Regions from separate parts of the Providencia alcalifaciens genome, predicted to be linked through region 1. Evidence: predicted binding sites of a transcription regulator. Region 1 holds the regulator's gene; the other holds the start of a gene.

Evidence for each region. The regulator Fur, encoded in region 1, represses iron uptake genes when iron is present. The targets are predictions, from matches to a motif close to ATAATAATGAGAACNACTATCAA.
Region 2: the regulator Fur is predicted to act here: its motif matches at 2,210-2,232, upstream of LDO73_RS08295 (TonB-dependent receptor domain-containing protein).

What each region holds. Positions count from the first base shown of each region.
Region 1 is NZ_OU659204.1:1,292,127-1,296,570, reverse strand. Features, by position in the region: partial or broken gene LDO73_RS05765 (type I secretion system permease/ATPase) at 1-476, shown strand, start outside; gene ybfE (LexA regulated protein) at 650-943, shown strand; gene fldA (flavodoxin FldA) at 1,097-1,624, shown strand; gene fur (ferric iron uptake transcriptional regulator) at 1,854-2,300, shown strand; gene LDO73_RS05745 (bactofilin family protein) at 2,734-3,255, shown strand; gene ansB (L-asparaginase 2) at 3,434-4,444, opposite strand, start outside.
Region 2 is NZ_OU659204.1:1,793,046-1,797,489, forward strand. Features, by position in the region: gene LDO73_RS08280 (YnfC family lipoprotein) at 1-1, shown strand, start outside; gene LDO73_RS08285 (lipoprotein) at 114-674, opposite strand; gene mdtH (multidrug efflux MFS transporter MdtH) at 714-1,919, opposite strand; gene LDO73_RS08295 (TonB-dependent receptor domain-containing protein) at 2,467-4,444, shown strand, end outside.

The sequences.
Region 1 (4,444 bases):
TTCAAGAAAGCACACTCTTTGTCGGAACAATTGCAGAAAATATCCGATTAAGTTACCCACAAGCGAGCGAACAACAATTAATCCATGCTGCAAAACTGGCGGGAGCCTATGAATTTATTATGTCTCTGCCTGAAAACTTTAATTATCATTTATCTGAAAAAGGATTAAATCTCTCTGGCGGTCAACGCCAGCGTATTGCCCTTGCTCGAGCCTTGATTACTGAACCTGATATTTTAATTCTCGATGAGGCCACCTCTGCACTGGATTACGAATCAGAATCCGCCATCATGAAAAATATGCCGTTAATCACACAAGGTAGAACAGTGATTAGCATTGCCCATCGCCTCAATACCATTATGAGCGCCGATAAAATTTACGTAATACGAAATGGTGAAGTCGCCGAAGCGGAAACTCATCAGAACCTTCTAAAACTGAAAGGTCTTTATGCCAATTTATGGCAGCAACAGACCCGTTAACCTGAATAAAAAAGCATCGCTTACTCTTTGAGTGATGCTTTTTTCTTAAAAGTGCTTTTTTTTTAATCTATTAGATGAATTAGCGGGGTATGCACCTATGGTACTAGGGGTTCAGCTAGGGTATCATTGCCCGCTGAATTACTGGCACACCCCTTCCGTTAGCAATAGTAGATATGGCAAAAGAACAAACTGACCGCACCACACTGGATTTGTTCGCAGAAGAACGCAGGCCTGGGCGACCAAAAACTAGCCCGTTGTCGCGGGATGAACAATTACGAATCAATAAGCGAAATCAGCTAAAACGAGACAAAGTCAAAGGGCTACGTCGAGTTGAGCTGAAATTAAATGAAGACGCTGTCGCGGTCTTAAACCAATTAGCTGAAGAGAAAAACATAAGCCGAAGTGAGCTAATTGAAGAAATTTTGATGGCTCAACTTGAGCAGGTTAGTGAAGTAATTGATCGCTAGCTGTATCTGGTAAATCACACAAATTTGACAGACTAACACTGTTTTTTTCGCCAAAATAAGGCGCAAAATTTTACCTATTTTCGTTCTATTTTTAGTTCTAGCAGAATTGGTAATTTATACTCTCTACTAGAAAAACAAGAGGTTAATCACTTTATGGCAGTTATAGGCATTTTCTTCGGAAGTGACACAGGTAACACAGAAAATATTGCCAAAATGATCCAAGAAAGATTAGGCAAAGATGTTGCAGAAGTTCACGATATTGCTAAATGCAGCAAAGAAGATATCGAAGCGTTTGACATCCTACTTCTTGGTATCCCTACGTGGTACTACGGTGAAGCTCAGTGTGATTGGGATGATTTTTTCCCAACATTAGAAGAAATTGATTTTGACGGTAAACTTGTCGCACTGTTTGGTTGTGGAGACCAAGAAGACTACGCAGAGTATTTCTGTGATGCGATGGGAACTATCCGCGACATCATTGAGCCTCGTGGTGCAGTGATCGTAGGTCATTGGCCAACTGAAGGCTACCACTTTGAAGTTTCTAAAGGTATGGCGGACGATAATCACTTTATCGGCCTTGCTATCGATGAAGATCGTCAACCAGAACTGACCGAAGAGCGTGTTGACGCTTGGGTTAAACAAATCTCTGAAGAGATGTCTCTGGCTGAAATCCTTGGCTAATAATGACATAGATTGTCAATTAAAAGCGGGGACCATTCGATATGATGGGTTATTCCTTCCATCTAATGGACTCGCTTTTAAGAACGAATCAAAATAATGAGACAATGCATGGTTTCTATTTTTATTTTCCATGCCTATAATTGTAAATCAGTTTAGAAGACAACTGGATTTTTGTTAAAAACGTCTCATTATTGTTAAATTTATGATTTAAAATACAGGACAAGCCCGCATGACAGACAATAATAAAGCATTGAAAAATGCAGGACTCAAAGTCACTCTTCCAAGATTGAAGATTTTGGAAGTACTTCAGGAGCCTGAGTGCCATCACGTCAGTGCGGAAGATCTCTACAAAAAGCTGATTGATATTGGTGAAGAAATCGGGTTAGCCACTGTCTACCGCGTATTAAACCAATTTGATGATGCTGGTATTGTGACTCGTCACAATTTCGAAGGTGGAAAATCCGTATTTGAACTGACTCAACAGCATCACCATGACCACTTAATCTGTTTAGATTGTGGCAAAGTCATCGAATTTACAGACGAATCAATCGAAGAACGTCAGCATGATATCGCTAAACGCCACGGCATTAAGCTGTCTAACCACAGTTTATATCTATATGGTCACTGTGCTGAAGGTGACTGTCGTGAAAATGAAAACATCCACGAAGCAAAATAATTGCATTCATAAGTCGCCTCACTAAAAATGAGGCAACTTAATTAATCAGTGATTTCGTGTTGATGATACCCACTTAATGTTTATTAGTGGGTATTTTTATTTATATATTCTTAACATTTCCCCATTTTTACTCTTTAGCTGAAAATTAGCGACTATTTTTAAAAAATACATAGCTTTATTTCTTCAGATAAAACTAAAACTATCCTCTATTCTTTAATTTGCTATGCGTTATTTTAATTTATACTTATGATCAAATTTATGCGTAAGAGATTAAAGGATGAAAAAAACATATCTGTTTTTGAATATAAGTTTTTTCTTCTGGTTTCTTACTTTGATAGCGTGGTTTTTTAGATATACCGTCGTGGCATCCGTTGCCTTTATATCTTCAATCATTTGTTTGGTTCTATACTTCAATTACAAAAAGGTTAGTCGCATGTTCAATAAAAAACAAAACAAACCAGAGCCCACTCCCACTATCAATAAAGAAGAAATCACTCAAAAAATTGCTGAGGAAAAAATGCAAACATCTACAGCAGTGGCTAGCGAAGAAAAAACCAATACCATTATTGCCAAAGATGTCGTGTTTGAAGGCAATATTACCTCCAATGAACAAGTACATATTTATGGTACTGTGATTGGCAACATTACCGGCAAAAATAATACCGTCAAAATCATGCAAAATGGTAATGTTACCGGCAATATTACCAGTAATGAGCTATGGGTAAACGGTAAAGTGGAAGGTGAATGTATCACCGAAACTATTAGCATTGATATCAATGGTGAGATTTATGGCACCATCCGCTATTCCAGTCTATCCATTAAAAAAGGCGGAATATTTTCTGGCCATGCTGAGGTTAAATCTGCTACGAAATCGACGGGAAACGTAACGGTATTTAAAGAAAAAACCAAACAAGAAAATTCAGACCCACACACACCTGAAGTCGGTGCCTTGTAATTAAATTTGTTAAACAGATGATATAGAATTGCTCGATAATAACTTTATTACCCTATTTATAGGCATTTATTGTCGAGTTATTTTGATTATATAAATTCGCTTATCACTAAAAGTGCATATTTTATACGTAATAAAAATAGATCATAAAGGCGACATTGCTGTCGCCTTCCATTAAGCCTTAGTATTGCTCAAACATCTCTTGGATTTTTTTCGGGTCCTTCGTTTGTGTTAATGCTAATTGCAGTAATACACGAGATTTTTGTGGGTTCAATCTTTCAGATGCCACAAACCCATATTCATTATCATTCACTTCCGCATTTCGCGTTGTATAGCCTGTCGGTACACGACTAGAACGCACCACGACAACATCCTCTTTCGCTGCATTGGCTAATGCATCAAAAATAGTTTTATACATATTCCCGTTACCAACACCAGCACTTACAATACCTTTAACGCCTTCTTCGCGTAGTGCTTTTACTGGTGCTGAAGATGCATTCGCATAGTTATACACAATGCCCACTTCCGGTAATTTATCTAATTTGCTGACATCAAAAACAGGTTTATCACCACGAGGCTGAGGTGCTTGATAATAGGTGACTTTACCATCATGAATATAGCCTTCTGCACCCGCATTCACGGCATCAAAGGCTTGAACTTCTGTTGTGCTCATTTTCATCACATTGCGACCTTGGATCACTTTGTCATTCATCGCCATCAGCACACCGCGCTCTCCAGCTGATTTATCAGATGCTAATACGACGGCATTGTATAAGTTCAATGAACCGTCTGCGCCCAATGCAGTGGAAGGACGCATCGCCCCCACCATCACAATCGGCTTTTTACAGGCAGTGGTTAAATCAAGGAAAAAGGCGGTTTCCTCCATGGTGTCAGTACCATGAGTGATAACAAAGCCATCGGTTTTATTACAATCTTGATTGATTTTTTTAGCAAGAGTTAACCAAACTTGGTCATTCATATCTTGAGAACCGATATTCACCAGCTGCTCACCACTCAGGTTAGCAATTTTTTTAGTCTCTGGTACCGCATTAAGTAAAGAGTCAATTCCGACTTTCCCAGCTTGGTAGCTTGAACCGGTTGCTGATTCTCCACCTCCCGCAATGGTACCGCCTGTTGCCAACACCGTAATATTCGGTTGTGCTAATGCGGATGCAGCAAACAGTGAAACCAG
Region 2 (4,444 bases), 500 kb from region 1:
ACCATTTAGCATTAAAGACAAATGACGTTTCAATAAAAAAGCAACCTATCATAAAGGTTGCTTTTTTTCATTCTTCGATTATCAATTTATCAATCAAAAATATTTATGGTCAATTAATCAACCATTGGGATAACTAATTTACCCGGTTTGATTTCTAAACCTTTGGCAAGTTTTTTCGCAGTCGCTTCTGCGGCGCTGTTATCAGGGTTGAGCACATAAACCGGTTGAGTCGCGAAGAAGGTATCAAGGGAGCTGTTTAAATACGGGATCACCACGGAAATGGCGGTTTCCATATTTTCTGGTGTAATTTTATATTGGGTAATTTTCAGCTCTTTCAAATAGATAGAGCCTGTTTGCGCATCAAAAACAGGGCGTGCAGTTAAGGTCAGTGCAATATCGGCGGCCGCAGCACCAAGTAGTGAATTCATTGTAACAGTGGCTTCGCCTTTTAATGCAATAATGCCCGGCTCGCTACGACCAATTTCTGACTGCAAGTTATGCAAGGTGATATCTGCATCTGCAAACCCAGTAATGCCGATATTATTTTCGTATTTAACCTTGGTTGAAAGGTAACTGTTAATTTGTGATTCACTGATAGTAAATTCGGTTAATTTGTCACAACCCGTGAGAATAAATAGCAATCCAAAGATAGATGCCAAGAAAATGTTTTTCATAATCACTCCTTTATACAGTAATAACCCAAGTGTAACGTATTACTGCCCGCTCAACATGACTGTTTCAATTTTTTTACGGTTAAATTGGCGATGAAGCGCCCACAAGGTGATAAAACCAATAGTGCCGAGCAAGAACCAAGGAAGCTGAGGTATATTCCATTGGTGCCCAATATCGTACATCCAACCGCCACCGGTATAGCCAACCGCGCCACCTAGCGCAAGACCAAGCCTGCTAAAGCCCATATAACTACCACGAGCGCGAGGGTCTGCAAGGGATGCGCTCAGGGTTTCACGAGCAGGATCCGCGGTGATAGTGCCTAAATAGAAAATACCAATCAACACAAACAGTATATTGACCGACGTGGTCATACCAATAGGGAACATGCTCAGGCTCATTAAAAATAGCCCAGCCATCAAACGCTGTTCTAAGCGGAAATGTTTTTCGCTCCAGCGGGCAATTGGATAAAGCAGTGTCAGGGAAATTGCCGCTTCAATGGCGTACATCCATTTCACTGCCGTTGGAGTTCCTGCCAATTCGTTAACGGCGATAGGAAACATCAGCATCACTTGTACCGACAGCATAAAGTACCCAGAAAGCGTGATCACATAGGTCACAAAGCGGGTGTCTTTCAAAACGCGGCGCATCCCATCTCGAATAGGGGCTTTGATGGTGGAAATGCGATAAGCAGGAAGTAACCAAGCATTAAGTAGAGCCGCAATCACAAATACCGCCGCGCCAGCCCAGCAAACATAGTGGAAGTCATACTGCAAAAGCCAGCTACCAATTAATGCCCCAATCACCGCACCAGCGCTGTCCTGCATAAATAATAAGGAGTAAAAACGCCCACGCTCATAAGGGCGGGTCAATTTAATCACTAAAGCCGTGCGAGGAGGATCAAACAAGGTGCCGCCAAGGGCAGACAACACACAAGAAAGCCATAACACCCAAGGGTCATAAGCCAAAGCCATCAACACAAAACCCGCGGCACGCAACAGCATCCCGATAATAATTAACGGTTTTGCACCAAAGCGGTCGGCAATCGCGCCCCCAAAAATCCCAAATCCTTGCTGAACAAATTGACGTAATCCAAGGGCAAACCCAACCACCACAGCCGCCCAGCCAAGCTGCTCAACAAAGCGAATTGAAATTAAAGGGAAAACCACGAAAAAGCCAAGAACAACCAGCATATTATCGAGTAAAAGGAAATATTTGCCGAGGCTTCTTGCCCGTGATACCTGCGCCATGAAACACCATAAAAAAGTAGTAACGGAAGGAATGATTCTTATTAATAGTATCAGGAGTTTGGCGGGAATGATGGGGGGTTGTCCATGATATTTTTTTATCGATAAATCCGTCATATTTCAAGCCGTAGCTTCGTTAGCTGCGTTCTCTCGCCTTCGTCACATACTGGTGTGTGCTCCAAGGGACTCACTCATTTGCTGCCTACCTCTAATGTGAACTATTTAGGATTTAGGGTGGGTGGATATTTCCCATTATAGGGGGGCGCTCGCTAATGGGTCACTATATCACCAGAATGATAATGATACTCATTATGATCTTGATAATTATTATCACTAATGTATATTTCAAGGCTTGTTAATATTTGTAAGGGAAATGAGTACGTAACCAATAAATAAATAAGGTTTTTCGAACGAGTTGCATCTATGGCATTGCACTTAAATTTACTTTAAATGCATAAATTGAAAAGTATAAAAAATATACCTTAATATTTTTATACGCTATTTCCTCACGTCTATTTAATCATCATTAATTAATGAAGGCATTACTTAAATGATATTTCAAAATAAAAACATAATTAGTTTAATCATTATATGTTCTACAAACACAGCCTTAGCAAATCAAACCAATACCTCGACTCAAAAAGATAAACTTCTCGTCACAGCCAGCAAAATAAAGCCAAATAGCAAGCAAATAGACGCCAATGATATTTCTACCGTAAGAGGAACAACCAATTCAGATATATTTGCTAATAAAACTTCATTGCAAGTTAATAATGCACGAAATGAAGCGGGTGCATTAGATATTGGTATTCGCGGGTTACAAGGGAATGGACGAGTGCCAATTATCATTGATGGCAGTTTGCAATCAACCAATACATGGCGTGGTTACCAAGGAAGTACAGATAGAACTTATGTGGATATGGATTTAATCGATACAATTGAAATCGAAAAAGGGGCTTCTATGAGTAAATTCTCAGGAGGAGCCATCGGAGGTACGGTTAAATTAAAAACACTATCAGCAAACAGTATTATTCCTCAAGGTGACCAATTTGGTTTCTTATTTAAGGGGAATATTTACAATAATAACCGACGCCCAACTATCGCTTCAGATGAAAAGGGGGAGTCTGGGTATCGTGTTTCAAACGGCGTTAAAAATTCACATTTTAATAATGGCTCTATCACGACTGGGGTTGCATATCGAAATGATAAATTTGATATATTACTGGCACATAGTGATAGAAAACAAGGGAACTTCTTCGCCGGTAAAAATGGTTATCATAAATACGAAAATACAGATACTCCTATTAAACCAGGGCAAGAAGTGGTTAATACCAGTTATGAAAGCCAGTCAACATTATTAAAAACCAATATTTATCTTAACCCATACTCAAGTATTGAATTAAATTACCGCCATCATGAACAAAAGGCTGGTGAGGTTTTAGCGGCGTATTGGTATCAATACGATGGGAAAATGCCACAGTGGTCTTTAGGTACCGCAGATATTGATACTGCCTCTTTAAATTATTCTTATAAACCCGATTCATTATGGGTAGATATGAATTTAGGTCTATGGTGGACAAAAGGGAAATTTAAACAACGTAATGGCACAACGGATGATGTTACCGCTCACTATGGTAATCAATATCAGCACCGCTACACTGATGAGCGAGTGGGCTTTAATTTAGAAAATACGTCTGAGTTTGCAGATTATCCTATCGATATCACTTACGGTGTGGAATATATGCAACAAAAATCAAAGCCATTGACTAAAACCTATCAACCGATTTGGACTCCAGAGGGAACAATACCCGGTGAGGAGTTAGACCCTGTAACGCGTAATGCTAAAGGAACGAATAAATCGGTCTTTACCAATATGGCATACCAAGGGGAGTGGGTGAGTACTTTAGTCGGGTGGCGTATTCACGCTTTCGATGTTGATGACCATGTTTTAGGTAAAAGTATTAGCTACGGTCCGAAAAATGATTTAATGGGGGAGCTGCGTTTTCATGTGACTGACGAATTTGATATTTATACAAAATATTCTGATAGCTATAGAGAACCGAGTTTATTTGAAACCACTGTATCAGGACAAACCTATTCATATTCTCCAGATGTTCCATTAAAACCAGAGCATGCCAAATCATTTGAGGTTGGGATGAATGTAGAAAAAGAAAACCTTATATTTGATGAAGATAATACTAAATTACGTGTGGCTTATTTTAATAATGATATTAAAGGGTATCTTTCTCAAGGTGTAAACCCAACAGGGGTTTATTCTCCATATGTGGTGATGAAAAACTATGATAGTTTTAAACTCTCAGGTTATGAAATTGAACTGCAATACGATTCTAATTATACATTTGGCTCATTCGATGCAACTTTTTATAACAATTCTGAGTTATGTTCAAGAGATGAAATGGAGTTAGGTCGCCTCCCAACCGCATGTAATTCTGTTGGGTTTGCTTGGGGGTTATCACCTTCTCGGATCCCACCGAAAAAAGTTGTGACCGGAATTGTTGGGGTGAAAA